Regions from separate parts of the Fictibacillus sp. 7GRE50 genome, predicted to be linked through region 1. Evidence: a T-box and tRNA genes for the amino acid it is inferred to sense, from the RefSeq annotation. Region 1 holds a T-box; the other holds one or more tRNA genes.
The links. The T-box of region 1 lies ahead of alaS (alanine--tRNA ligase). A T-box ahead of a tRNA ligase gene usually reads a tRNA of that ligase, here a tRNA-Ala.
Positions count from the first base shown of each region.

Region 2: it encodes a tRNA-Ala, which carries the amino acid that the T-box ahead of alaS (alanine--tRNA ligase) is inferred to sense. The anticodon was not compared.

Region 1 is NZ_JACZDW010000004.1:1,875-16,999, reverse strand. It holds gene mtnN (5'-methylthioadenosine/S-adenosylhomocysteine nucleosidase) at 1-567, opposite strand, end outside; gene IHV12_RS14990 (class I SAM-dependent methyltransferase) at 583-1,221, opposite strand; gene IHV12_RS14985 (hypothetical protein) at 1,417-1,569, shown strand; gene IHV12_RS14980 (YrrS family protein) at 1,928-2,563, opposite strand; gene IHV12_RS14975 (peptidoglycan D,D-transpeptidase FtsI family protein) at 2,659-4,404, opposite strand; gene greA (transcription elongation factor GreA) at 4,511-4,987, opposite strand; gene udk (uridine kinase) at 5,139-5,780, opposite strand; gene IHV12_RS14960 (O-methyltransferase) at 5,811-6,455, opposite strand; gene mltG (endolytic transglycosylase MltG) at 6,642-7,778, opposite strand; gene IHV12_RS14950 (DUF1292 domain-containing protein) at 7,898-8,197, opposite strand; gene ruvX (Holliday junction resolvase RuvX) at 8,220-8,639, opposite strand; gene IHV12_RS14940 (IreB family regulatory phosphoprotein) at 8,641-8,916, opposite strand; gene alaS (alanine--tRNA ligase) at 8,995-11,631, opposite strand; T-box leader at 11,892-12,113, opposite strand; gene IHV12_RS14930 (AI-2E family transporter) at 12,153-13,208, opposite strand; gene IHV12_RS14925 (hypothetical protein) at 13,283-13,462, opposite strand; gene IHV12_RS14920 (hypothetical protein) at 13,498-13,695, opposite strand; gene recD2 (SF1B family DNA helicase RecD2) at 13,844-15,125, opposite strand, start outside.
Region 2 is NZ_JACZDW010000001.1:292,814-307,938, reverse strand. It holds gene IHV12_RS01495 (sodium:solute symporter family protein) at 1-1,317, shown strand, start outside; gene IHV12_RS01490 (YndM family protein) at 1,407-1,865, shown strand; tRNA gene IHV12_RS01485 (tRNA-Ala) at 1,977-2,052, opposite strand; gene nagZ (beta-N-acetylhexosaminidase) at 2,461-4,482, shown strand; gene IHV12_RS01475 (exo-beta-N-acetylmuramidase NamZ family protein) at 4,499-5,752, shown strand; gene nagA (N-acetylglucosamine-6-phosphate deacetylase) at 5,875-7,062, shown strand; gene nagB (glucosamine-6-phosphate deaminase) at 7,059-7,778, shown strand; gene IHV12_RS01460 (GntR family transcriptional regulator) at 7,787-8,506, shown strand; gene IHV12_RS01455 (PTS transporter subunit EIIC) at 8,559-9,932, shown strand; gene IHV12_RS01450 (DUF871 domain-containing protein) at 9,952-11,010, shown strand; gene murQ (N-acetylmuramic acid 6-phosphate etherase) at 11,048-11,953, shown strand; gene nagE (N-acetylglucosamine-specific PTS transporter subunit IIBC) at 11,968-13,374, shown strand; gene IHV12_RS01435 (YjcZ family sporulation protein) at 13,429-13,599, opposite strand; gene IHV12_RS01430 (hypothetical protein) at 13,725-14,390, opposite strand; gene IHV12_RS01425 (3'-5' exonuclease) at 14,759-15,125, shown strand, end outside.

The DNA.
Region 1 (15,125 bases):
AATGTTGAATTGATAACACGTTTGAGCGATAGCTGCGGCTTCCATCTCAGCTGCAAATAGAGCAGGAAACTTGCCTCTGATATCTTCTACCCTAGCACGGTCACTCATAAACGAATCTCCTGAAGCGATCAAACCTTTTGCTACTTGTATGTTTTCCACTCTCGCTCCAGCTCTCTCAGCTGCATTCACAAGTTTTTCGTCAGGAAGGTAGTTCGGAGGCATCTGTGGTACTTGACCGTGCTCATAACCAAAGATCGTTGCATCCACATCATGATGGCGCACATCAGTTGAGATGACTACATCACCGACGTTTAGATCCGAATGAAAACCTCCTGCAGATCCCGTGTTTAAAATAGCGTCCGGTCCATAAAGCTGGATCATTAACGTAGTACCGATCGCTGCGTTTACTTTTCCGATTCCTGATTTTAATAACACGACTTCTTGACCACCGAGTAAGCCTTTGTAAAATTCACAACCTGCTAGCTTATTTTCTTCTAGATCTTCTAATTGCTCTCTCAACAGAACAACTTCTTCTTCCATTGCACCGATAATTCCAATTCGCTTCATAATATTCTCCAATGTCTATTTTTTTACCGCTTCCATCAGCCAGACATATTCATTAAGTTTTTTGAACGAAACCTCAAAGTCATGTTTCTTAAATAGATCTTCTAGTACTCCGAGGGTTGTATAATACTCAGTCTGCAAATCTTTTAACAAGTTAAGAAACCCTTGAGATCTTACTTTTTCATGACGCTCTTTTTTATCATCTTCGTGAAGATAAGCGGTATCTGCAAACACAATTTTACCATTCTTTTTAAGCAGCTGGCTATACTGTCCGATTGCAATATCCTTTTCTTCATCTGTTAGGTGGTGGAACGCATAAGTGCTTACGATAGTATCAATCTCTTGATCGAGTTTTGGAAAAGATAAAAAGTCACCATCATAAAGTGTTAGATCTGGATGACGGTCGGACGCTTTTTCACGCATTCCTTTTGACGGCTCAATGCCAATCACTTGTTTACCGCTTTTAAGTAATTTCTCGCTTAAGTTGCCTGTTCCAACTCCGAACTCCAAGACAACATTTCCTGAACGTTGAACAACCGTTTCTAATATTTCATCATATTTATGAAAAACTTCCTTATATTCCTGATCATTTCCTGAAACCGTTTCGTCATAAGAGGAAGACCACTCATCAAACAGATCAATAAATTCTCGTCCCATTTTTCACACTCACCTTTTAATTTATATAATTCCTATCAATATACTATGAATTAAAGTCTTACAGGTTCCAAATTATCATAATTACTAAAAATTTTCAAATGAAAAATCTTTTTCTTTTGGCAATAATTACAGATATATCTCGACTTTACGAATGGAGTTAGGTGATGGCCAGCTCTCTGCAGCTGGCTTTTGTGCATGGAAAATGGAAGTCATGGTGGTCGGCCTGCTGCTAAAAATACACCATCCTATAAAAATGGAGTAACATCACATAAAAAAGAGCAGGCATCACATAAAAAAGAGCAGGCATCACATAAAAATTTTAGGTTATCACATAAAATTTGCCCTTAATCATATAAAAATAAATTTCAACTCATAACTTGTACACTCCAAAAAGACACTGCCACCCAAAGTGACAGGGCCTTCTCATTTCGATCCCGCATTCTCTTTATATTTCCAGAAAGCAGCTCGCTTTCCACATTTCAAACTGCCTTCCTTTATGCTCCTTGCTCTTGCGTCTACAAGTTAAATGCTAGCGGAGTAAGCTCCCTCGTCGCATGCCATGGAAGATGTATTTCAGGTGGTAAGCACGCACCTTGCACTCCAATCAATTGTCAAAGGTGACAAGGAGTTCAAAGCAACAATCTTTTTGAAAAGAGTGTTAAACAAAAAAACAACCTGTAATATTAACAGGTTGCTTTTCTTCGTTTTATTGAACTGGAGTTACACTCGTTGGCTGCCATCCTTTTTCAGGAATCCATTGAAGCATAACATCATATTTTTTACCATCGGCTTTCGATTGTACGGTACCTTTTGAAAGATCAGGACCTCCACCATTTCCTAACCAAAAAATGGTCATCTGATCTTGTGGAATGCTGGTCGCATAAGAAAGGGCTTGGACCATCTCGTTCCAGTCTTGTGAACCATCATCATACGTCTTTGTATGAGGTTCTGTTTGTGAAGTTCCGATTGGTTGCCATGGACCTTCAGGACCTCCACCTTCAGGCGTTTCTGATTCTGTCTTTTCTTCTTCTGTTGCTTCTTCATCTGCTTTGTCTTTATCTTCAGCTGATTCTTCTTTATCCTGAGACTCAGAATCCTCATCATTAGCTTTTGACTTTGAATCATCCGTTTCCATCTCAATTGAACGGTTATTGGATTCGTTGTTTTTAGTTGTTTCTTCAGAATTAGATTTGTTCGTGGAAGCTGTTTCGTTATCATCGCCTGAGAAAAGATTAAATGCAACAACAACAATCAGCAAAACAACTAACCCGATTGCTATGTTTAAAAAACGATTTTGTTTTCGTTTTTCTAGTCTTGATTCATAACGTTGGTTTCGTTTCATAATATCCTCCTCAGTAAAATACTTTTTTTATTTTACCACGAGGAGGAGGTGTAGGAACACTATTTCCTATTACTCTTTTTTGATTATCTCTTCCATCAATTTGATTTTTCCATAATTTCAGTTGCGATGTCCCTAAATACAGGAATCGTGCGATTAACGGTATCGTGTTTTAAATCTACGATAACAAGTGCAAAACGGGGTTGACCCGCCGGAAAGTATCCTGCAAACCATTTATTGTTATACCGTTTATCGTCTCCTTTTTGGGCGGTTCCGGATTTTCCTGCAACTTGAAAGGGCAGTGCCTGTAAAGCGTGTGCTGTACCTTTTTCGTTCTTAACTACGTTTAACAATAAGGATTGAAGTCTCATAATCGTATAAGGAGATAACTTTTCATCTTCTTTCTTGTGTTCTTCAAACTTAATCAGTTCGGTACCATTAGCAAAATTGACACTTTTAGCTGCCTTTACTTCATAACTGACCCCGCCCCTAGCAATCGTTGCCATCATATTTGCCACAGCAAGCGGTGTGATCTTAACATCAAGCTGACCGATGGCAGTTTGTGATACCGCCAAAGTACTTTCGTAGTCAGATACTTTCTTTTTCGAGTTGTAGATCTGACCCGCTTCTTCTTTATAGAAATGTGAGAATGCTTCTAGATGATAGACTTCACCTTGCCATCCATTTTGCGTAAGTAGACCTAACTTTTCTGCATATTTTTTCATATAGTCTGAATCTGTTTTTTGCAATTCATTCGCTAGATCTCCAAACGTTCTATTGCAGCTCTGGGTAAAGCTGTCTTCAATATTTAACAAACCTAGCTGCCTTTCATCTCTCTTACCGTAGATGTTAAGGTTACAATCATACATCTTACCGTTTTGCAGCTTATTCTCTTCAATAGCAGCTGCTGCTGTCACAATTTTAAATACAGAACCAGGAATTTGTTGAGATGTCATATGATCTACATGTTTATAGATAGTCTTACTTGAAAATAAGGGTCTGCTTGACATCGCCAACAGTTCATTGGTTTCAATATCAAGCAAAACAGCTCCGCCTTCTTCAACACCATGAATATCAAGTGCTTTTTCTACCGTTTCCTGCATCTTCTTATCTAGCGTCGTTTTTACGTGAAGAGGATATAGGGGGTTCGATTGCGAACGGAATTTAACATCAAGTCCAAACAACGGATGTCCTTGACGATCCACATGATAGATATATTCTGTTTCTCCTTCCGAAATTAAAAAAGGATCAAACGTATATTGCATGCCGTTCTTACCTGTTTTTGTGCTTATCGTAACCGTGCCTTTTTTTAGTTTATCTTCATACTTTCTTTTGATCAGGTCCGGATCTTGTCCAACCGCTCCAATGATATGATTTGCGAAAGGAGTTGGATTTCGTTTTGTAACAAGCTGAGCGTAGAGTCCAGGAACCTCTAGTTTATTAATCTCATTCATCTGCTCTATACTGATTTCTTCTGAAAGAGAGAGTGCAGATGGTTTCTTTAGATCACTGATTTTTTTTGTAAAGTTACTTGTTGGTATATCCAGTATGTCAGCAATAGAATCAATCGGCCATTTACTTGAGTAAAGATTAGGAAAGACGATGACCTGAGCTGTTACATCTGTTGAGAGCAGCTCACCATTTCGATCAAGAAAATAACCTCTTCCATCGTTGATCGTAAAACGGTGTGTACGCTGATCAACACTTTCTTGTATGAGATTCACTTTATTCTTGGAAAAGGAAGTAGTCGAAATCAGCTGTATATCAGCTAACCGATATGTGAGAAAAAGGATAAGGAATAGGAAAAAAAGTGCTACTACCATCGTTCTTTTATTCGATAACACACACTCACCACCTTACACCTATTCTCACCCAGTCGTTTTGATCCTAAACGGCTGCAAAAAAAGAAGACTTGCATATTACTGCAAGTCTTCCAATAGGTTGAAACGTTTATTTTACTTCTAATATAACAACGCTGATTTCTCCACCAGGCGTTTGAACAGAAACCTTATCTCCCGGTTTTTTACCTAGAAGACTTTTTGCCATCGGAGAATCGTTAGAAATTTTCCCTTCAAACGGATCCGCTTCTGCACTACCTACGATGATGTAAGTTTCTTCGTCACCGTCTGGAAGCTCTTTAAACTTAACTGTTTTCCCGATGGAAACGTTATCAGATTGGTCTTTATTATCTTCAATAATAACAGAATCACGAATCATTTTTTCTAATTGAACGATACGAGCTTCTACGAATGCCTGCTCGTCCTTTGCTGCATCATACTCAGAGTTCTCAGAAAGGTCTCCGAAACTGCGAGCTACTTTAATTCGTTCAACAACTTCTTTTCTTCGTTCTGTTTTTAGAAACTCTAGTTCGTTCTCTAACTTCTCTTTACCTTCTAAGGTCATATAGTGTTTTTTCTCGTCTGCCATTGTTTTTTCACTCCTTAAATAATCAGTACCCTTGTTACGTTATATGATAATTCGGCTAGGGTATGTATAAAATATGGGTCATTAGTTGATTGCCAAATGGCTTAAAGCTGAAATTTGTCACTGTATACCGAAAAAATGAGGATGATGTTCCTCATTTTTTCAATAATGCTTTGTCTTCCAATATCGTCTTAATCTTTGTTACCATTAAGTCGATCGCTACAAGATTCTGACCGCCTTCTGGGATAATGATATCCGCATATCGTTTCGTTGGCTCTATGAATTGATTATGCATCGGCCGAACCACTGCAGTATATTGATCGATAACAGATTCAAGTGTTCTTCCACGGTCTCGGATATCTCGAACCATCCTTCTAATAATACGAACATCTGCATCCGTGTCTACGAACAGCTTGATGTCCATCAAATCACGTAGTCGTTCGTCTTCAAGGATCAAAATACCTTCCAGTATAATGACATCTTTAGCATCAACTGGGATAATTTTATCACTTCTTGTATGTGCTGTATAGTCGTACACTGGTTTTTCGATGGAATCGTATTTTAGAAGTGAAGAAATGTGCTGGATTAACAGATCATTATCGAAAGCAAGAGGATGATCATAGTTCGTATCCAATCGTTCTTCCATCGATTTTTCTGATTGATCTCTGTAATACGCATCTTGCTCTATGATTAAGATGGATTGGTTAGCAAACTGCCTGTAAATTTCTTTCGCTACCGTCGTCTTACCTGATCCAGATCCACCTGCAACCCCAATTACTATTGGTTTTTGTGCCATTTTGATTACTCCTCCAAACTGCATGTCCCATTAAGAATTTCTAATACTCACCATCATTCCATCTCCAACCGGTAAGATTGAAGACTGATAGTCAGGATGCTGCATCATGTATTCGTTAAAACTTCTAATTTTTTTTACTAGAGAACGAAGTCTTCTACTCTCTAAGCCGCTTTCATCAGCGACATACCCTCTAAAGAGAACATTATCTGTGACGATGATGCCATCAGGAGACAGCATGGAGGAATAATGATCAAAAAAGTTTTGATATTGTCCTTTTGCTGCATCTATAAAAATAAAGTCATATGGGGCATAGTTTTCTACTTGGCTCTGCAATTCATTCGCATCTCCAAATAACAAGGTAATTCTGCTCTCTAGATGAAAGGATCTGACATTATCTTTTGCTATATTGTACCGTTCTTCATCTCTTTCAATACTAATAACTTCAGCATTCTCACATGCAAGAGCCATTCGGATGGCGGAATATCCAATCGCTGTTCCTACTTCTAATATACGTTTCGGTTTTTTTAATCTAACATAAGACAAAAGCGTCTCCATACCTGTTAGATCCATGATCGGCACATTATGCTCTTTCGCGTATTGCTCCATTTTTAGTACTTGTTCAGAGCGCGTTGGAATAATTTTTTCGATATATTGGTTCAATTCTTTTGAGACCAAAGTAACACGCCTCCTTCACACTAACCGGTATATTGTAACATAATCTTTATTTGAAGGCGAGAGTCCTATTTCTTTATGAGTATTTTCTATGGAATTAAAGATCGTACACTCTTAATAGGCTTTCTTAGCAAGTTGATCGTACAGCATAAAAAAAGAGAATACCTACTAGTATCCTCAGAAACATGCTTAATTATTGTCTTTTTCTTGCCAAACCTTCCATTCGTCTCTGTATTTTTTATATACAGCATTATGTTCGCTTAATGTTTTTGTGTAGATGACTTCGCCGTTTGGTCTTGCATAAAAGAACAGCTCCTCCATCTTAACAGGTTTCAATGCAGCTTCAATCGCTTTTTCACCAGGTGAAGTGATAGGTCCGATCGGAATACCTTTATAAAGATACGTATTGTACTTTGAATCATACTTTAAATGTTCGTATAAGACTTGCACATCAAAATTCTTTCTTGCGTATTTAACAGTTGGATCGGAGTCTAGTTTCATATCTTTACTTAAGCGATTATAAAAAACACCTGCAATTTTTTTCCGATCCTCTTCACGCTGAGATTCTTCTTCTATAAGAGAGGACAACGTAATGATTTGAAAAAGGGAATAACCGCTATTCTTTATTTCTGTTTCATGTTTAGTTAAAACAACAGAAGATTGTTCGACCATCTTATCAATCACATCTGTTAGCTCCGGTTTTTTTACATCAAAATCATAAGTTGCAGGAAACAAAAATCCTTCTAGAGGGTAATAAAGTCCCTCCTTCATCAAATCATCAGGTAAGATCGGGTACTTGTCTTGAAGCTGTTTCAGATAAGATTTATCAGTCATTTTTTTGATAATATCTGCTTCACTATAACCCGTTTTCTGACTGATTAATTTTGCGATCTGTGGAACATTATATCCTTCAGGAATCGTAAGTGTTAGAGCTGGCTTCTTAAACATCTTTCCGTCTTTAAGTGCTGAAATAATTTCAGAAAGGTTCATGGAAGGAGTTAGTTCGTAAATGCCCGCTTGAAAGTTGCCTTCTCCTTTAACTCTTGTGTAGAGTCTGAAGAAATCACCGTTGTTGATCAACCCTTTTTTTTCAAGCTCTTGTCCTATTTTTGAAGAGGAAGAACCAATTGGAATTTCCACCGTAATTTTTTCATTATTAGCTGAATCGACCGGTCCAATATTTTTATTGTAATAATAATATGCACCTATAGCCACAGCGATGATTAGAGCAACAATTAGAAACAAAATGGATAGAACTATCGTTTTGGTACGCTTTTTACTTTTATTTTCATTTATGTAATTCCCAGATGACTGGAGATGTAACATGTTATTTCCCCCTTTCCACCTGTTTAATTATACGTTTACTAGCAGAAATTGTCGAGATTGGCCGTAAAATGGAATAAAAAAAGAAGTTGGTTAGAAAACCAACTTCCGTTTTGTTTCATCTATTGTTCTGTTTCGTACTCGTCATCTTGAAATGTGTTTAGCATTTCTTCAATCATGTCCCATTCTTCATCTGACTCAAGTGGGAATAGAGCAAGATCGTCTTCTTCTCCATTTTCTTCATAACGGAAAGGGAAAACTTCTACTTCATCCGTATCATCATCTTCTGAATCAGCTACAGGAATAGTCACCATGTATGATTTTCCAGTTTGATCCACATCAAATTTGAATAGAACTTCAAATAGATTTTCGTCTCCATTCTCGTCTGGAATAACGATGCGTTCGCGTTCTTCTTTTGCCATAATTGGCTCACCTCTACTTTTCTTATTGTTGGCTGTCCAAATAACCTTGCAGAATGATCGAAGCTGCTAGCTTATCGATCACCTGTTTTCGTTTCTTTCGGCTCACGTCAGCTGAAATCAATGTTCTTTCAGCTGCCATGGTGGTCAGCCTCTCATCCCATAGGATAACCGAAAGACCTGTCAGACTTTCAATATCTTTTGCAAAGTTTTGACAAGCTTCTCCGCTGGGACCGATCGTACCATTCATGTTCTTTGGAAGACCTACTACGATCTTACTGATATCATGCAACTGAATCAGCTCTTGGATCCTTGCATAGTCTTCTTGGGGCTTGTTAGGACGGCGTCGGATCGTTTCGACTCCTTGTGCTGTCCATCCCAATGCATCTGAGACGGCAACACCTATTGTCTTCGTTCCAACATCCAGTCCGAGTGTTTTTGTCAAATTAACGACTTCCTTCTTTTTGAGTGGATAGATATGATTTTACAAGCTCCTCAATAAGCTCATCTCGCTCCAGTTTTCTAATCATGCTTCTCGCATCATTATGACGAGGAATATAAGCCGGATCCCCTGAAAGCAAATAACCTACAATCTGATTGATAGGGTTGTATCCTTTATCCTGCAGGGCGTCATAAACAGAAAACAGGACAGTTTCTACATTCGTCTTATAAGCATCTTCTTCGTTGAAGTTAAACTTCATCGTTTTGTCCATTGAACTCACTGGCGAACACCTCTTTCTGAAGATCTCCCTTAAGGGACAAATTAGTTCTTGTCTCTATTGTACATGAAAGATGAAAGCTTAGGAAACGGTTTTGATCAATTCAACTGCAGAATCTATACCTTCTTGCAGCTTTTCGGGATCTTTACCTCCAGCTTGAGCCATATCAGGACGGCCGCCACCGCCTCCGCCGCAACGGACAGCCACTTCTTTTACTAGGTTACCCGCATGATAACCTTTTGTCACTAAATCTTTTGTTACTCCCGCTACGATATTTACTTTACCACCGTTTTCCGCACCAAGAATAACAACTCCACTTTGTAGTTTATTCTTTAAGTCATCTACGATCGAACGCAAACCATTCATATCCATACCGTTCACTTTTTTAGCGATGACAGAAACTCCGTTGATCGTTTGAACCTCATCAACAAGGCTTCCTGCTTCCATGTTTCCAATCTTAGCTGCAAGAGATTCTTTCTCTTTTTGCAACTCACGAATTTGTTCGTTTAATGTGTCTATACGCTGTGGCACGTCCTTAAGATTTGTTTTCAACTTAGCTGCCGTGTCTTTTAATAGCTGGACTTGGCCGTTCATCAAGCGGTACGCGTTCTCACCTGTAACAGCTTCAATACGACGTGTTCCTGCACCGATACCAGACTCTGATACGATCTTAAACAAACCGATCTCTGAAGTGTTATTAACATGACACCCACCGCAAAGCTCAAGACTATAGTCTCCTACTTTTACAACGCGTACCGTTTCACCGTATTTCTCACCGAATAGTGCCATTGCACCCATCGCTTTTGCTTCGGTAATGTTCTTAACCATCTTTTCAACAGGAATGTTACCCCATACTTTTTCGTTAACGATCTCTTCGATCTTCTCAAGCTCTTCTGAAGAAATGCTTCCGAAATGTGTGAAGTCAAAACGCAAACGACCTTCTTGTACAAGAGATCCAGCCTGATTTACGTGCGTTCCTAGCACATCTTTTAATGCTTGGTGAAGAAGGTGAGTAGCCGTATGGTTCTTTACTACTTTTGCACGAATCTCAGGGTCAACCTCGACAGAAACTTCTATATTGTTTTCAAGAACACCTTTTTCAACAACTACGGTATGAAGATTTTGTCCGTTAGGTGCTTTTTGAACATCCTTCACTCTAAGTAAAAGCTCTTTACCTTTTATCGTTCCTTGGTCAGCGATCTGTCCACCGCTCTCAGCGTAGAATGGTGTCACATCTAGGATGACTTGAGCTTCTTCTCCAGAAGCGACCATCGCCACTCGCTCACCGTTTTGTAGTACTTCTAAAATTTTCGCTTCTCCTGTTAAGCTGTCATAACCTCTGAATTCACTTTTCACGGTGATGTCAGAAAGAATTCCACCTTGAACTTGCATGCTGTCTACTTCTTGTCTTGCTGCACGCGCACGTTCACGTTGAGCCTTCATCTCGTTTTCGAAGCCTTCTAAATCTACATCCATTCCGTTTTCAGCTGCATACTCTTGTGTAAGCTCAAACGGGAAACCAAATGTATCGTAAAGCTTGAATGCGTCTTTACCAGAGATGACGCTTCTTCCTTCTTCTTTTTCTTTTGCCATAACATCTTCTAAGATAGCAAGACCTTCGTTGATCGTTTCATGAAAACGCTCTTCTTCCGTCTTGATGACTTTTTGGATGAACGGAACTTTTTCTTTTACTTCCGGGTAGAAGTCTACCATGATGTCTGCAACAGTTGGAACGAGTTCATACATGAACGGCTTGTTGATGTTGATCTTTTTCGCAAAACGAATCGCTCTTCGGATCAAACGTCGAAGGATATACCCTCTTCCCTCATTTGATGGTAGAGCACTATCACCGATCGCAAAACTTACCGTACGTACATGGTCAGCGATTACTTTAAACGCAGTATCGGTTTCTGTACTCAAGCCATAAGACGTATCAGAAAGCTTTTCTGTTTCTTTAATGATCGGCATGAATAGATCTGTTTCAAAGTTCGTCTTCGTGTCTTGGATCACACAAACCATTCTCTCAAGTCCCATACCTGTATCGATGTTCTTCTTAGGAAGTGGCGTATATGTGCCATCCGGGTTGTGGTTGAACTGAGAGAACACCAGGTTCCATACTTCAAGATATCTGTCGTTCTCCCCACCTGGATATAGTTCAGGATCAGATAGATCGTTGCCGTAAGCTTCACCGCGGTCATAGAAGATTTCTGTGTTAGGTCCACTTGGCCCTTCACCGATATCCCAGAAGTTTCCTTCCAAACGAATGATACGCTCTTCAGGTAACCCTACTTGTTTTGTCCAAATATCAAATGCTTCATCGTCTTCTGGGTGGATCGTTACAGAAAGTTTCTCAGGATCAAAGCCGATCCATTTTTCACTCGTTAAGAACTCCCATGCCCAAAGAATAGCTTCCACTTTAAAATAATCACCGATCGAGAAGTTTCCTAACATCTCAAAGAACGTATGGTGCCTTGCTGTGATACCAACATTCTCAATATCGTTCGTACGGATTGATTTTTGTGCGTTTGTGATACGAGGGTTCTCAGGAATCACGCGGCCGTCAAAATATTTTTTCAGTGTTGCAACGCCACTGTTGATCCATAAAAGTGTAGGATCCTCATGAGGTACTAAGGAAGCGCTAGGTTCTACACCATGGCCTTTTTCTTGGAAAAAATCAAGGAACATCTGTCTAACTTGAGCTGAAGTCAAATTTTTCATCGTTTTCATTCTCCTTTTTTAGATAAATATAAAGACTGATTTCGTAAACTTGGTTGTTTTTTTAGTAGTTGATTTCGTTTCATTAACCAGAAGAACAAAATGTTGCTTCTAAATGTCTTTTTGTCTTCCTTGAGGGACTAGTCACTATAACTAGACAGGAGGCTCACCGTTCGCCCCATGGAAAGCGAGCAACCTGGAGAGGAAACCAACTACTTTCGAACGAAAAAAGCCAATAAAAAAACTCCCATCCCTATAAAAAATACAGGGACGAGAGTTTGAATTCACGCGGTACCACCCTGGTTATACGCTTTAAAATAAGCATATCACCTTGATTAAAGCCTTAACGCGGCATAACGGCAGATTTTCCTTCTGCACTCCAGAGTAGCTTTCTGCTTCGCTTCTTCCTAAAACATCTTTCAGCCGATGGATGTTTCTCTCTTTTGGAAGGACTGAAACGTACTTTTCTCTTTCAGCGATTTTTGATCTTCTAGCGTTAGTATACGTTTATTCATTCTTACTTGTCAATCGGATGATGATTGAAGTCGATGTTCCCTGATATGAATGATAATGACTTTAATCACACTGAAGATTGGAACAGCCAAGATCATACCTGGTACACCAGCCAGTTCTCCCCCAAGTAATAATGAAAAAATGATAAATACAGGATGGATGTGCAGATTCTTGCCGACGATAAACGGACCAAGGATGTTACCTTCAATAAACTGCAAAACAAGCATGATGCCAACAGTGATCCATACCATCTTCCAAGAGATTGTTAATGCGATCAACACGACGGGGATCGCTCCTAAGATCGGACCAAAGTAAGGGATGATATCCGTTATCGCGATCACCAGTCCTAAAAGAATCGGATACGGCATTCCCACCACCCACAAAGCAACCATTGCTGCAGCTCCTAGTATAGCACCTACAAATAACTGTCCTCGGATATATCCTCCAAGTGATTGGTCAATATCTTTTATTAAGTGCTTTCCTTCATAACGGTATTTTCTTGGTGTCAGATACCAGAGAGCTTTTTTCAACTTTTCAAAATCGTTTAGAAAATAAAACACTAAGAAAGGTACAACGATGATAACAAAGAAATAATCTACAATTTTTCTTAAAGAAAAGATCGCATTGGTCAATACATCCTGTGCGTTGCTTTCCATTTTCACGATATAATTTTCTATTTTAGAATGAACTGAATACGGAAGTGCAGATGTTCCACGGTCCACTTTATACAATAGTTCCTTATAATCCTCAGCAAGTACAGGTACGTTAACTAACAGCTGCTTCATCTGTACGATGAAGTAAGGAAACCCTTTTACTGCAGCAAAACCGATACCACCAAAGAAAAGGATGTATATACTTAAGATCGCAACAAAGCGAGGTAATCCTTTTTCATGTACGTATTCCACGACTGGATGGAGTAGATATGTAATTAGAGCAGCAAGAAAAAAAGGCAGAAAGACCCCTTTGATCGCACTCCATAATGGCTCGTAAAGAGGGTAAAGTTTCATCAAGAGAAACAAACATAAAAACAATAATAAAGAAAGGGCAAGCCTATAAACCCACTTCATTCGAATGTCTTTTGTCATCTCTTCACCCTTTTCTTAAAAAACCCCGTCTTTATTTGAGACGGGGTATGCTTTCTTTAATAAATGGCTTTTGCGACCTTTTTACGGATCTTTTTAACACGTCGTGATGTCCAAAGATCACTAAGATCTGAAAGATTATAGTTCATCTTAGACATTCTTGACATCCTCTTATTTCTCATCGCATATGTTGCCGCTCCAATACCAAGTGCGAAAAGAGAACTCATCGTCCTGCTCATGCTAGATCACCTCGACATCAGAGATTTGTTTTCTTTTATGATGTGCTTTCTCTATAAGTCAGATCTTGATCTTCAAATAAATCATCGAGTGATGTTAGAGAGCCGTCTTCTTCCACCTGATGAAGGGACAGTCTTCCTTTAACAATGGAAAGCTCAATAAAACAGTTCCAGCAATAATACTGGTTCACCCCGATTTTACCAATATCTTTTCTACTGCAGTTCGGACATTCCACTTGCTCTCTCTCCTTTAAATTTACTTTTACAAGGGTGTCCTGAATTTGTAGAAAATATACAGAAATCAATATTTAAAGGGATCATGACTTTTAGAAAAACAAAAAAGAAATGTCCGACAAGATGACATCTTACATCTCTCGAACATTTCTAGTTTGTTTCGTTTAGAAGGGAATCATTCATTAAATCTTTTTCCAGTATGGTCTCTTGAAGACGTGAACTAAGACCCGAGTACCGTTCAGTTTCATCGGATCGTTCAACAGCCCAATTAAACGCTTCTTGTTCTCCACACAGGATCAGATATTCTATACTCCTCGTTATTGCTGTATATAATAAGTTCCGCTTTAGCATTCGGTAGTAGCTTTTTAAGACAGGTAGAACGACGATCGGATACTCACTGCCCTGCGATTTATGGATCGAACAGCAAAAAGCGTGAGTAAAATGATGAAATTCACTTCTTTTATACGTAACCTCTATCTCATCAAAACTGATGACGATCTGATCTTCTTTATCTGTGTTTTCTCTTGCATAGATAACGGCCACGATTTCACCGATATCACCGTTGAAAACCTGATCTTCGGGTTGATTGACGAGCTGAAGCACCTTATCGCCTTTTCGATAAAACACATTTGCAACCTGTAACTGACGTTGTTTTTGTTTCTCTGGGTTAAACAGACGCTGAAGTTCCAGATTTAATCGATCAATTCCGACCGGTCCTTTGTACATTGGGGCTAACACTTGAATATCCCTAGAGCTATATCCTTTTTTAATCGCATTTTCACAAACCTGAAGGATAGCCTGAAACACCTGTTCACCTGAACATGCAAAGAATCGTCTGTCATTCTGAGGAACGAGCAGATCTTGCGGGACTTTTCCATTCTTCATCTCATGAGCTAACCGAATGATGGAAGAACCTTCTGCTTGTCTATAGATATCCACTAACCTAGATTGTGGAACATGCTCTGCTTGCAGAAGATCTTTTAAAACTTGACCAGGGCCTACGGACGGCAACTGATCTTCATCCCCAACAAAAATCATCTGGATGTGAGGTGGCAGAGCTTTTGCTAAAGAATGTGCTAGCCATATATCCACCATCGACATTTCATCGACGATCAGTAATTTCCCATCGATCTGTTCATCTTCATTTTTTTCGAATGTCCCGCCACCTTTCCATCCTAACAAGCGATGGATCGTGTGAGCCGGTATCCCTGTTGACTCTGTCATACGTTTAGCCGCTCGACCTGTTGGAGCAACGAGTAAAACGGGAAAGGATTCTTTCTTTCCTCGATAATCATCAGGATTCAAACTCACGCCATGGATCTCACTATACAGTTCAACGATTCCTTTAATTACGGTCGTTTTCCCTGTTCCAGGTCCTCCTGTTAAGACCATTAAAGAAGACGTTAAAGCCTTTTTAATCGCCTCTTTTTGA
Region 2 (15,125 bases), on a different contig from region 1:
ACCAAGATTAGAAAGTTGTCACTAGATCTAAACGCTACAACGTTTCCTACACTGCTAGGAAAAAGATATGATTCAAAATTTATCACTGTTTTTTCAGGAGCTATGATATTTATTTTAATGCCAGCCTATACGAGTATTGTTTTGATCGGAGGAGGAAGATTTCTTCAAGAATCTCTTTCGATGAACTTTAATCTCGCTCTTATTCTGCTAGCTGCAATCATTGGGATCTATGTAGTAACAGGTGGAATTAAGGCGGTCATGTATACCGATGCGTTTGGTGCGGTTGTCATGTTGATTGGGATGGCTATCTTCTTATTCGTCACCTACCAAGCAGTAGGAGGCATTATGGAGGGGCATAATGGATTAACCGCAATGAAGGATCTTGTGCCTCAAGCTCTTATCGATCAAGGTCATCAAGGCTGGACAAGTATGCCTGAATTCGGATCACCTCTTTGGTGGACTATTGTAAGTACCATTATCATGGGAGTAGGAATAGGAGTTCTAGCACAGCCTCAACTTGCGATGAGATGCATGACTGTAAAAGATGATCGAGCACTTTATCGTTCTGTATTAGTCGGAGGTGTTTTTATCTTTTTTATGACAGGTGCAGCATTCGTGATCGGCCCGTTAAGCAATCTTTATTTTTATGAAAAAACAGGTGAGATCGCTTTAACAGCCGCAAAAGGAAACGTCGATCTTATCATCCCTATCTTCATTAACCAAATCATGCCTGAATGGTTTATCTATCTGTTTACACTCACTTTATTATCTGCCACAATCTCTACAGTTAGTTCACTCATTCATGTTCAAGCAACAGCTTTTGGCCAAGATATTTTAAAAACTCTTGGTATTCAATCCTTATTTGGATCGAAGCTCAATCCTTCAAGAATCGGCGTGCTCATTGGGGTAATCGCTGCTGTTATATTAGCTTACTTGCTTCCAGCGGGAATCATCGCTCAAGCAACAGCCTTTTGGTTTGGTATATGTGCTGCCGGATTCATGCCAGCTCTGATAGGAGCACTTTATTGGAAAAGAGCTACGAAGACCGCAGCTACAGCAAGTATGATCGTTGGGTTTACAGTAAGTATCATCGGTTTCTTATTCATGCACCTTAAAGAATCTGCTGCTATCGGGTTATCACAAGCATGGTTTGGAAAACCAGCAATATTTCCTTATCCATGGACGCATATAGACCCTCTTTTCTATGCTTTACCTATGTCTTCGGCTGTATTTATTATTGTTAGCTTGTTCGATAAAAAAACAAGCTTTACTCAGAAAAAAGAAAAAGAACCGATGATCCCAGCGGTATCTGAATAAAATATTCGAGGCAAACACAATTCAGTTCAAGAAGTATGAACCTCCACTATTTGTTGCAAACTAGGAACAGATTAAGGAGGTTTTTTATTATGGATCAAGTAAAAGTCATTATTATGAAATTTCTTGTGTGCCTGATCGCATTTTGGATCGGACTCGATCTGTTCTTTGACGCTTCGATCAGTGATATCGTTTCTTTTGCGGTTACAACAACTGCAATCACATATATTGTAGCGGACCGTATTCTTCTGCCTAGAATAGGAAAGAACAACACGTTGATGGCAGAGTTTATTCTAGCGTATATGGTGGTTTGGATTTTCGGTTCGATTCTGTTAAATGGGTACATGCAGATTGCGTGGGGAAGTGTAATCGCAGCGGGTATTATCACCGCTACAGAAGTTTTTGTTCATCAATACTTATTAAAACACATGCCTTCAAAGAATAAAGAGAGAAACGGGAGACAACAAAGAAGGTTTAGACCAGGTTTTCGTTATGCAACTGAATTTGCTGAAGAACAAGATCCAAGAAATAAAAATAATAAACAAGAATAGTCTCCAAAAAAGTATCATGGCGTATAAGAGCATGATACTTTTTTGTTCTGAATAGAAAAACCCCTTGAGCTCTCTCAAGGGATTAGTGATTCGTTTGAATTTATATGTATATGGTGGAGACTAGCGGGATCGAACCGCTGACCTTTTGGCTGCCAGCCAAACGCTCTCCCAGCTGAGCTAAGCCCCCGATTAATACTGACATAGAAAAGTATATAATTATTCTGAAAGTGGAGCAAGTCCTTTTTGGATAAATCTGCATACCCTCGTTCTTAACATCAAATAATAATTAAAATATATAACAGTTATGATTTATCAAAAATTTTAGTCATACCTAACTCTCCTCTAAATGACACTTTCTCAAAAGATATAAGTCTTTTTTACCTTAAAAGTATTTTTATTAATACTGGTATAGACAACTAGGCCTAGTAGTTTAAAGGACTTAAGTTCTGTTTTGTACTCTTACGACAGGAACCGCTTTTTTTCTACCGAAAAGTGACAAAGAAAGAAAGCGCTACCAAATTTTAAGGAGGTTAGTAATGTGAAAAAATCAATAAACATTCGGTATGTTCTTTTGATCGCCCTATTGATCGTTCCTATGTTTGCTGGAATTGGGAAGGCTGAAGGTGTTTCAGCCAAACATAAAAGAAATGAAGGATTAATGATCGCTCAAAATATGCCGCAACTAAGTAAGCATATTAACGGCGATACAGTAGATTTAGCAGCATTGATAACAAGTAAAGATGGAACATATGTCGAAGCGACAAATCATTTAATATGGAAATCACTTAATAAAAGAGTTGCCTCTGTAAACAGTGAGGGCCTTGTAAGCTTAAATGGTAAGAATGGTTCAACAATCATCATAGTTACAGATGGTAAGTCGTTCGACAAAATCGGAATACACGTTAAAAACGGGAAGGCAGAATTTATAAAACAAAAAAACCAAAAATATGACGTGATCAAAAAAGCGATAAAGTCTATGACAGTAAAAGAAAAGGTTGGCCAGATGTTAATGCCAGATTTCCGAAATTGGAAAGGGCAACCTGTAACGGAAATGAACGATGAGATTAGAGAACTTGTAAAAAAATATCACCTCGGTGGCGTTATTCTATTTAGAGAAAATGTAGTAACAACAGAGCAGACAGTTAGATTAGTGGATGAATATAAAAAAGCAAATGAAGATTATGGTTTATTGGTTTCAATCGACCAAGAAGGTGGAATTGTGACACGTTTGCAGAGCGGTACCGATTTCCCAGGAAATATGGCGCTTGGTGCCACAAGATCAACGGAGATGGCGGAATCTGTCGGACATGCCATTGGATCAGAGCTTCATTCGCTAGGAATCAACATGAATCTAGCGCCAGCTTTAGATGTAAATAATAATCCTGATAATCCTGTTATCGGTGTTCGTTCATTCGGCGAAGATCCACAACTTGTTGCTGACTTAGGAACTGCATATATTAAAGGATTGCAAGATTCAGGAATGGCTGCTACGGCTAAACATTTCCCTGGTCATGGAGACACAGCAGTAGATTCTCATTTAGGTCTGCCTTCTGTTCCTCATGAAAAGGAAAGACTCCTAGAAGTTGAGCTATATCCTTTTCAGCAAGCGATCAATAACAATATAGATGCCATATTAACAGCTCATGTTACATTTCCTAAGATTGATCCAACAACTGTTATTTCTAAAAAAGATGGAACAGAAATCAATCTTCCAGCTACATTGTCCTATGAAGTATTAACGAATTTGGTGCGAAAAGAAATGGGCTTTAAAGGCGTTATTTCTACAGATGCACTCAATATGAAAGCCATAGTAGATCATTTTGGTCCAGTTGATACTGCTGTTCGTGCAGTAAATGCTGGAACAGACATCGTACTAATGCCAGTGGGGTTAGAAGAAGTTGCAAATGGACTTTATGAAGCAGTAGATAATGGTGAAATTACAGAAAAAAGGTTGAATCAATCGGTTGAACGCCTATTGACTTTAAAAGCGAATCGCGGGATTTACAAACAAGTAAGCGAAACACCAATAGAAGAGAAAATTGGACACGCAGAAGAAGTTGTTGGCAACCAAGAGCATAAGGCTTTAGAGAATGAGGTAGCAAGAAAATCAATAACACTTGTAAAGGACGAAAACCTTTTACCTGTTAACAAAAACGAAGTCAATTCTGTAGTTGTTATTGGCAATACCTATATTGAAAACCTTCAACAAGCGTTAGCTGCTCACCACTCTTCAGTAGAGTTAATTAAAGCAGATAAACCTTTAAATGCTGAACAACTGCAAAAAGTAAAAGATGCGGATCTCGTTGTACTCGGAACTTATACGTCTACCGTATCTGGTCGACTACCATCATCTCCACAAATGCAGATGGTGAATCAAGTTATTGATACAGCACCTGGTAAAACAGCAGCTGTGGGAATAAGAAATCCATATGATATTATGGCGTTTCCTGAAGTTTCAGCTTATCTTGCACAATACAGCTTCAGAGATGCTAGCTTTAGGGCGGCAGCAGAAACTATTTTTGGATTGAACAACCCTTCAGGTAAGCTGCCTGTTACGATCTATGAAGATGGTTTAGAACAGATTCTATATCCGTTTGGTCATGGCGAAAGCTACTAATAGGGGGAAATAGACTATGAGAAAATGGGGAATTTTTTTAACGATATTGATGTTGTTTTCTTTTATATTGCCAGGTGCTCAAGCTACGAACCAGAAAGGTTTCGATCATAAGAAAAAGTTTAAGACAGGACTAGAGCAATTGTTGAATCATGATATGAGGGTATTAAAGGGTAAGAAGGTCGGTTTAATCACGAACCCGACTGGAGTAGACCGCAACTTGAACAGTATCGTTGATGTTTTATACAATCATCCAGATGTAGAGTTAAAAGCATTGTACGGACCTGAACACGGAGTTCGAGGAAGCGCTCAAGCTGGAGAATATGTTGAATTCTACATTGATCCAAAAACAGGTCTTCCAGTCTACAGCTTATATGGAGCAACGAAAAAGCCAACTCCTGAGATGCTTGAAGGAATCGATGTTTTAGTGTTCGATATACAAGATGTAGGCACGCGTTTCTATACGTATATTTACACGATGGCTTATGCGATGGAAGCAGCCAAAGAGAACAATATTCCATTTGTGGTACTCGATCGTCCGAATCCATTAGGAGGTAAAGAAGTAGAAGGACCTGTATTAGATCCTGCCTACTCTTCATTTGTTGGCCTTTATCCCATTCCGCTTAGGCATGGTATGACTGTAGGAGAACTAGCTAAATTATTTAACAAAGAGTTTGATATTGATGCGGATTTAAAAGTAGTAGAGATGAAGGGGTGGAAGAGATCTTGGAGCTATGAAGATAGTGGACTCGAATGGGTGTTGCCTTCACCTAATATGCCTACAAAAGATACGGCACTTGTATATCCTGGAAGTGCACTGATCGAAGGCACGAACGTTTCAGAAGGTCGTGGAACGACTAAGCCGTTTGAATTGATCGGTGCTCCATTTATTAATGGAGATCAACTAGCTGAGAAATTAAATAAAGAAGCTCTGCCTGGTGTTACATTTAGAGCAGCCTCGTTTACACCTGCTTCATCAAAACATGCAGGGAAGCTATCTCACGGAGTTGAGATTCATGTTAAGGATGAAAAGTTATTCCAGCCTGTTCTTACTGGAATCACTCTTGTTAAAAGCATTCATGATCTTTACCCAAATGATTTTGAATTTAGGGCAGAAGATAGTAGAGGGATCTCTTTCTTCGATCTATTAACCGGAAACGGATGGGTTCGAGAATATATTGAGACAGGGCGAACTGTAGATGAAATTGTTTCTCGGTATGATCAAGAACTGGAAGAGTTTAAAGATTTACGAAAAAAATATTTACTATATTAATCGTATTTGAGAGCTAAGGCGTTTTCTTTAGCCTTAGCTTTTTTATTTGAATTTTCTGACTGGTATAGACAACTAGTCATAAGAATGATAGGCTAGGCATAAAGTGATAAAGGGGAGTGGACATGAAACCTGATATTTTACTAGTTGGGAACTTGATTAACGAAGAAGGAAAGCTCATTAAAAATGGATATGTGTGGATCAAGAACGATAAGATTCACTATGTTGGTACTCCAACCCCCTTTTCACCAGATGAAGATGTAATAAGGTATACCATGCCTCAAGACTGTATCATCATTCCTGGCATGATCGATATTCATATTCATGGTGCTGCTGGAGCAGATTGTATGGACGGTACGGAAGAAGCACTTGAGATTGTTGCAAAACATCTCCCAGCAGAAGGAACGACATCCTTTTTAGCAACAACGATGACTGAAGAGACATCTGTTATTCATAACGCACTGAATGTTGCTGCAAACTTCATAAAAAAATCTCGAAGTCCAGCCGCTGAAATGCTGGGTATCCATTTAGAAGGACCTTTTATTTCTCCAAAACGTGCAGGTGCACAGCCTACGTCTTTTATTCAGGAGCCTGACGTACATTTATTTACAAAATTTCAAGAAAGTGCTGAGGATCAAATAAAACTCGTCACTTTAGCACCTGAAATGGATGGTGGACTTGAACTTACAAAGTACTTATCTTCACAAGATGTGATCGCTTCGATCGGTCATAGTGACAGTTCTTTTGTAGAAGTAAAAGGTGGGATTGAAGCAGGTATTTCTCATGTTACCCATTTATTTAACGGCATGCGCGGAATACATCACAGAGATCCAGGTGTTGCTGGTGCTGCTCTCTTACAGCAAGAATTGATGGTTGAGATGATCGCGGATGGCGTTCATGCTAGTCCTGAGATGATTCTACTAGCCTACCATTCTACTGGTGCAGAACGCACGGTCTTAATTACGGATTCAATGAGAGCCAAAGGTTTAGGAGAAGGATCCTACACACTTGGTGGCCAGCAAGTAACTGTAACAGGTAATGAAGCTAGATTAATTGACGGAACACTAGCAGGAAGTATCTTACCGATGAATGTTGCTGTTAAAAATATGATGGATTATACACAGTGCTCTTGGTCGGATATTGTGAAGATGACGAGTGAGAATGCTGCAAAAGAGCTGCGGATCTTTGAGCGGAAAGGAAGTCTCTCGGTTGGTAAAGATGCCGATATTACGGTGTTGACGGAGGACAGCGATGTACTTATGACATTTTGTCGAGGCGAGCTTGTGTATCATCGAAAGGGGGAACGAGTTTGAGATTGATCAAGGTTTCCGATGAAGAAGAGCTTAGTAGAATGGCAGCTGAATATGTGTTTTCGAAAATAAAAAGTTCAGAAAAAATTGTACTTGGTCTTGCTACGGGGAAGACACCTTTAGGCATGTACCGACACCTTTCAAAATATAGTAAAGAGTATAAGCAGTCCTATTCACAAGTGTACACGGTTAACCTTGACGAATATGTCGGTTCCAGAGCTTACCATGAATACATGCAACAAAACTTTTTCGACCATATCGGAATCCATAAGAATCAAACTCATCTCCCAGATGGTAACGCCGTAGATCTTGAAAATGAATGCAAGCGCTATGAAGAAGTGATCAAACAACTGGGTGGTATCGATCTTCAGGTGCTCGGTATCGGAGAGAACGGACATATCGGTTTTAATGAACCGGGTACAGATTTTAGTTCGCGCACGCATGTAGTGAAGTTAACAGAGTCGACATTAAGGGCGAACGCTAAATATTTTACACATGAGAAACAGCCGCGAAAAGCGATTACGATGGGCATCGGCACGATACTAGAGAGTAAAGAAATCCTGCTTCTTGCTGCTGGCGAAAAAAAAGCGAGGGCAGTAAGAGCGCTATTTCAAGGTATCATGAATTCCGATATACCTGCGACAGTTCTTAATCATCATCCTAACGTTACTGTGTTAGCCGACAAAGGTGCAAGGAGTCTTTTAGAAGAGGAGAGTTAAGTATTTTTATGATTGATAAAACATCACCAATGCCACTTTACTTTCAGATCGAAGAAGCGATCAAACAAAAGATTGATAAGGGTGAATGGGAAGCTGAAACCATGATACCTTCTGAAAGAGAATTTTCTCTAAACTATGAAGTAAGCCGCATGACAGTCCGGCAGGCTATCAATAATCTTGTGAATGATGGCTATTTAACCCGCCGAAAAGGAAAAGGTACGTTTGTTTCTGCAAAGAAAATAGAGCAGAAGCTTCTAGGCCTTACAAGCTTTACAGAAGACATGAAATCACGGGGCTATAAACCCGCATCTAGACTCATATCTTTCCAAAAAACGACCGCTGAAAACAGATTAGCAAAAGCGCTTGAGATCGAAGAGGGTCAAGAAATTTATGAGATTAAACGTGTTCGCCTTGCAAATGACATTCCGATGGCGTTTGAGACTACTTATGTTCCCGTTGATCTTCTTGAATTAAACGAATCACATATAAAAGAAGGTTCTTTGTATTCTGAAGTTGAGAATGCAGGCTTTGTAATAGATTACGCGACACAAAGTTTAGAAGCGTCCATTTCGCGTGAAGCAGAAAGCGAGATACTCGAGATTACAAAAGGCGCAGCCGTTCTTCTTATTAAGAGACAGACTTATTTAACGACAGGAAGGCCACTTGAGCTCGTTCATTCGGTGTATCGAGGCGATCGCTACAAATTTATGATCGATATGAAACGCTGATAAAAAGCGTTTTATATAAAAATGAAAGCGTTTACTAAAAGGGGGAAGAAGCATGGGGAAAGAGCAGCAAATGGCTCATGGTATCATCGAAAAACTTGGAGGTTCTTCAAACATCCAATCGTTGATGCACTGTATGACGAGAATTCGGGTTAATCTACACGATCCTTCAAAGGCAGATCTAAAAGGTCTTAAAGAAGTAGATGGTGTGCTGGGTGTCGTTGAAGATGATACATTGCAGATCATTGTTGGTCCTGGCATCGTTAATCGCGTCACGCTTGCGATGAGCGAAGAAACAGGTATGAATATTCAATCTGTTGATGAGACGGATCCTATGGACCTCGAACAGTTGGCCCGGATGAATAAGGATGCCATCAACAAGAAGAATGCAACACCTTTCAAACAGTTTTTACGCAAGATCGCTAGTATCTTTATTCCGCTGATTCCTGCTATTGTTGCTTCTGGTTTAATTATGGGAATCACGAATGCGGCAATTAACTATGGCGCAGATAAAGACACATCATTCATGCAGATGATGGGTGTTATCGGTGGAGGATTGTTTGCTTACTTGGCCGTATTCGTTGGTATCAACACAGCAAAAGAATTTGGAGGCACCCCTGCACTTGGAGGAGCTGCCGGAATCTTAATCATCAATCCGAACCTAGCTAATATTACACTTTTTGGTGATCCATTAGTTGTTGGTCGTGGTGGTTTAATAGGAGTTATGTTAGCTGCCATATTTATCGTCTTTTTAGAAAAGAGAATTCGTAAATTTGTTCCAGCAGCTATTGATATTATTGTTACGCCAACTTTAGCGTTACTGATTACAGGCTTTGCAACACTTTATGTCCTGCAGCCAGTTGGTGGTTTTCTTTCAGATGTTATCACAAAAGGACTATTAAATATTCTTGATGTAGGCGGTATTTTCTCTGGACTTATCTTAGCAGGAACATTCCTTCCATTGGTCGTAACAGGATTGCATCAAGGGTTAACACCAGTACACATGGAGCTTATTAATACGATCGGTGATGATCCGCTATTGCCGATTCTAGCGATGGGTGGAGCAGGGCAAGTTGGTGCTGCCTTTGCTATCTACTTTAAGACAAAGAATCAGCGTCTTCGTAAAGTTATTAAAGGTGGATTACCTGTTGGTATGCTCGGAATTGGTGAGCCATTAATCTTTGGTGTTACCCTTCCGCTCGGGCGACCGTTCTTGACAGCATGTCTAGGAGCAGCAGTTGGTGGAGCGTTTCAAGCCTTCTTTAAGATAGCCACTGTTGCCATCGGTGTGTCAGGCATTCCACTCGTGTTCCTTGTAAATGCAAACGAAATGGTTCTCTATCTAGTAGGTTTAGTAATTGCTTATTTCTTCGGGTTTTTATTCACATGGACGTTTGGATTTAAAGAGAGTATGGCAAAAGACATCTAACGAATCAGGAGTGAACATTTTGTGTTATGGTATTTCAATTTACCTGAGTGAATCAGACACGTTTAATAAAAACTGGATGGAGAAAGCAGCTAAAAGTGGCTTTCAATACATCTTTACATCTCTTCATATTCCTGAAGAGAAGGACGTGGATTACGTTAAACAAGTTAAATGGTTAGGGAAAACGGCTCAAAAGTTTCATATGGAAGTAATGGCTGATGTTTCACCGGCTTCTCTAGAGCGGTTGGGTTTATCTTTTAATGAACTACCTTCTTTAACAGACTGGGGCATTTCGGGTATCAGGGTGGATTATGGGTTTACAGCCAAGCAGATCGCTTGGCTGTCTCACCACCTGAAAGTTGGCCTGAACGCAAGTACCATTGACGAAGAAGAGCTTAAGAAGTTGATGGATGAGGGACTTCAACCGAATCAAACAGAGGCTTGGCACAACTTTTATCCAAAACCGTTTACAGGTATCTCTAAGCAATCTCTTTATGAGAGAAATGCTCTGTTTCATCGGTATGGAATCAAGACGATGGGATTTATTCAAGGTGATGAACAATTACGCGGCCCTCTTCATTTAGGGCTTCCTACAATTGAGAATCACAGACATGTATCACCTGCACTTGCTGCGTTGGAACTTCAAGAAATGAATACGGATAAAATCTGTGTAGGAGATTTGAACCTTACGAACAAAACGTTGCAAGAATTAAAGTTTTTAATGGAAGGTACAGTCCCTCTTTATGCCGACTTGAACAAAGGATACGAGACATTCGGCAACATGGTTCATACGAATAGAATGGATGCTGCAGAGTATGTGATCCGGTCCGTTGAGTCACGACATCAGCCTTCTCATTTTCGATCAGAAGCTCATGAGTTAGATGTATTTAATGAAGGAACGATAACAGTTGAAAACGAGTTATATGGCAGGTATGCGGGTGAACTTCAGATTTGTTTAAAAGATATTCCTGCTGATACAAAAACGAATGTAGCGGGACGTATAAAAGAAGAGAGCTTGTCACTGATGAAGAAAGTTGGAAGCGGCAAGAGATTTGTGCTGCTGAATTCAGATGTGAAATAAAGTTTTGTTAACTATCAATCATTTAAAGGAGATCAAGATGGACTTAACCAAATTGGCTACAGAGAAAAGAAACCCTGACACGTTAACAATTGATGAACTTACAACTTTAGAAGTGATCCAAAAAATACACGAAGCCGATCTGGGAGTAGCCAGTCGTATTACTCCTGTTTTAAAAGAAATCAGTTCTGTCGTTGAAAAAGTAGTAACAGCTTTTGAAAATGAAGGTCGATTGATTTATATAGGTGCTGGAACTAGTGGGCGGTTAGGTGTGTTAGATGCATCAGAGTGTCCTCCCACATACGGCACAGATCCAAAGTTAGTCGTAGGGATAATTGCAGGCGGTGAGTATGCCTTACAACATGCGATCGAAGGAGCGGAAGATGATGCAGAGTTAGGTCAATCCGATCTTCAATCATTGAATGTAACAGAAAGAGATGTTGTTGTTGCGATTGCGGCTTCTGGCAGAACTCCATATTGCTTAGGTGCGATGAAATACGCCAAAACAAAAGGAGCATTAACGGTGGCTCTTGTTTGTTCTGTGGATTCGCCGATGGAAAAACTTGCGGACATTAGCATTCCTGTTATAACGGGGCCAGAAGTGGTCACAGGCTCTACCCGAATGAAAGCTGGTACCGCTCAAAAACTTGTGTTGAACATGATCAGTACAGCGAGCATGGTGAGATGGGGTAAAGTGTACAGCAATCTAATGGTAGATGTTCAACCGACGAATGAGAAACTAAGACAACGAGCTAAAAATATTATTATCGAAGCTTCTGGTGCAACAGAAAAAGAAGCGGAAATGGCTTTGCAAGAACAAGGCGGCAACACAAAGGCCGCAATTTTTCAGCTTGTGACAGGCGTCGCACCACATGAAGCTAAACTGCAACTAGATGAGCATAATGGAAAGTTAAAAGAAGCGATACGTAATTTCACTCAAAAGTGAGAGGGGTAGGTACTATGTTAGGTTTCTTACAGCGGATTGGTCGGGCGCTCATGCTTCCGATTGCAGTTCTTCCTGCAGCTGGACTTTTGCTACGTTTTGGTCAAGACGATTTACTAGACATACCATTCTTAGTTGCTTCAGGAAACGCGATTTTTGGTCATCTAGCACTTTTATTTGCGATAGGCGTTGCAGTCGGACTATCTAGAGATGGGAGTGGAGCTGCTGGACTTGCAGGAGCAATCGGTTACTTTGTATTAACAGAAGGAGCCAAAACATTTGCCGAAGTAAACCTGAATTATGACGGGAAATTTGATATGTCCGTCTTAGGAGGTATTCTCGCAGGGGTTATAGCTGGACTTTTATATAATAAATTTTATAATACGAAACTGCCAGAATGGCTTTCTTTCTTTGGAGGTAAACGATTTGTTCCAATCGTAACTGCTGGAACGATGGTACTTTTAGCGCTAGTCTTCGGATTTATCTGGCCATACCTTCAGATGGGGTTAGAGAACGTTGGTACTTGGATAACAAGTGCAGGAGCAATCGGTGCAGGTATATTCGGTTTCTTTAACCGCTTATTAATTCCACTTGGACTTCATCATGTACTCAACAGCTTCTTATGGTTTGTATTTGGTGAATTTACAGGTGAAAATGGGAAGGTAGTTACGGGTGACTTATGGAGATTCTTTGCCGAAGATCCTAAGGCAGGCTTCTATATGGCTGGATTCTTTCCTGTAATGATGTTCGGGCTACCAGCTGCGTGTTTAGCCATGATTCATACAGCAAAAAAACATCGGAAGAAAGCAGTTGCGGGTATGTTAGGAAGTTTAGCACTCACTTCCTTTGTCACTGGTATCACAGAACCTATCGAATTTGCGTTCATGTTCCTATCTCCTTTATTGTATGTGATTCATGCTGTATTAACGGCTGTTTCAATGTCGGTCGCAGTATTACTAGATATACATCACGGGTTCACGTTTTCTGCTGGTGCGATTGATTATTTCTTAAATATTGGAATCTCGCAAAATGGTTGGTTGTTACTTCCGATGGGAGCGGTATATTTTGTCTTATACTATGGAATATTCCGTTATCTGATTGTAAAACTGAACTTGCAAACACCAGGCAGAGAAGATGAAGAATCTATAGTTTCAGAAGCCGCAGCAACTTCTACAACCAATGAAAGGTACGAAACATCTGCATCGGCGTACTTGAGTGCACTCGGTGGAAAAGACAATATCGTGCTGCTTGAAAACTGCATTACTAGATTACGAGTTCAGATTAAAGATTTGTCAGCAGTTGATGAGGAAGGTTTAAAGAGAGCAGGATCTAAAGGGCTGATTAAGCTTAATAACCAAAATATACAGGTTGTCGTAGGTTCTGAGGTTGAACCGATCGCAGATTGTATGAGAGATAAGCTATAAAGCTATAAAAAAAGACCGCCATCTTCTTGAAGAAAATGGCGGTCTATGTTTTTCTTACACGTTCCAATAACCACTTACTGGTACGTTTGCTGCGTATCCATAGGAACATGGATAAGCATATACGCAGCTGTTTCCATTAAACGAGACGGCTCCGACAATAATGAGCAGCACGAATAGTACCACGTAAAGCGTAAAGCTATCAGAACAGTACTTTCTTGACGACATAATTTCACTCCTCTTCTTGCATGTGAGAAGCCGATTTCTCTCCTCAGCTTATTTTATGCAAGTAGGATGAGCATAGAAACGGAGATAAACGCCTCATTTTAAGAGAGTTGCCGTCAACAAGAAGTCTATTTGTATGCTTCATCTAAGATGATGTATAAGTAATCTACGAATTCACCTTTTGAAAACATCGTAACTTCATATATATTACCAAGGTCGTTGTATACATAAGCTGTGTCTGTGTCTGTTGTTTCTTCAACGTCTACAGGTAGACCCGCAAGTTCAAGTGCTCTTGTCATTTCTTCATCATTAAACATAATTTCTTCGTCTATTACAGAATAAACAAGACGAGCTGCTTTTCCTTCCACAAACGTAACCGCATACTTATCATTTTGATAGTAGTTTACGATAGCGGGAACGAATTCAGTCGTACCTGAGTAGCGGAACTGAATCTTTTCAGAGCGGGTTGGTTTACCCCATTTGTCGCTTATTTGTTTTTCTGAAGAATTTGTTAGTTCACTAGCAACAAATTGATGCTCGCTAGTTAGATAGTCCGTTTGTTCACTATCACTATTTTCTGATTCACCTTCGGCATTGCTGTTGTCATCTTCTGTAGTTGTTGTCTCAGTTGCTTCTGAATCTTCTTTTTCTGGTTCAGATGTGGAATTATCAGTAGATTCTTCTTTCTCTGCTTTTGTTTCAGAAGTTCCTTGTTCATTTTGTTTCGTATCCTTTGAACAAGCTGTTACAGTTAGTAACCCAATTATAAGCAATAGCGTAATAAGTTTTCTCATGATACTCCCTCATTATGTAATTCATATTGTTTAACAGACACTTCCAATGTTAACAAAAGAGTATAAAAATTGAAAATGAAAACTTTGGCAAATGAAGAAACTTATATCCTTTTAAGAATAGAATGACATTTAAATACCTCATTTTCATAAAATAAGGATATAGCTGTTATCGCTTTTTTGTTGTTTCCAAAGTAGTTGATTACATCTCGTGCCTATCTATTCACTGGGGGCACTTTGCAATGCTTTTATTAAAGAAGTCATTATCAGTCGAATGCATGGAGGATTATTTCATTTTGTTAACAAATCAACTACAATATATGGTAGACATCCATTTAAAGGCATGAATGCGGAAGGGCAGGTGGAATGGGATGCAGTATATTGTGTATGATTTAGAAATGACAAACCGGCTCTCAGAGATTATTGAGATAGGTGCCATTCGAATGGTCGAAGTTGATGGTGAGCTTAAAATTTTGGATACGTTTCAATCATTCGTTCAACCTAAAATGGATAAGTTGAATACACGAATTACGAATCTGACTGGTATCACCAAAAAAGATTTGATTTCTGCTCCTGTTTATACAGAGGCAATTGAAAATTTTAGATCCTGGATCGGCGTAGAAGAATATTATCTTTGTTCTTGGGGACCAGAAGATAAGTGGGCACTCATTACTGATTCAACTTTTCATAAAGCAGATACGGATTGGATCATCAACCATAACGATCTGCAATTTCATT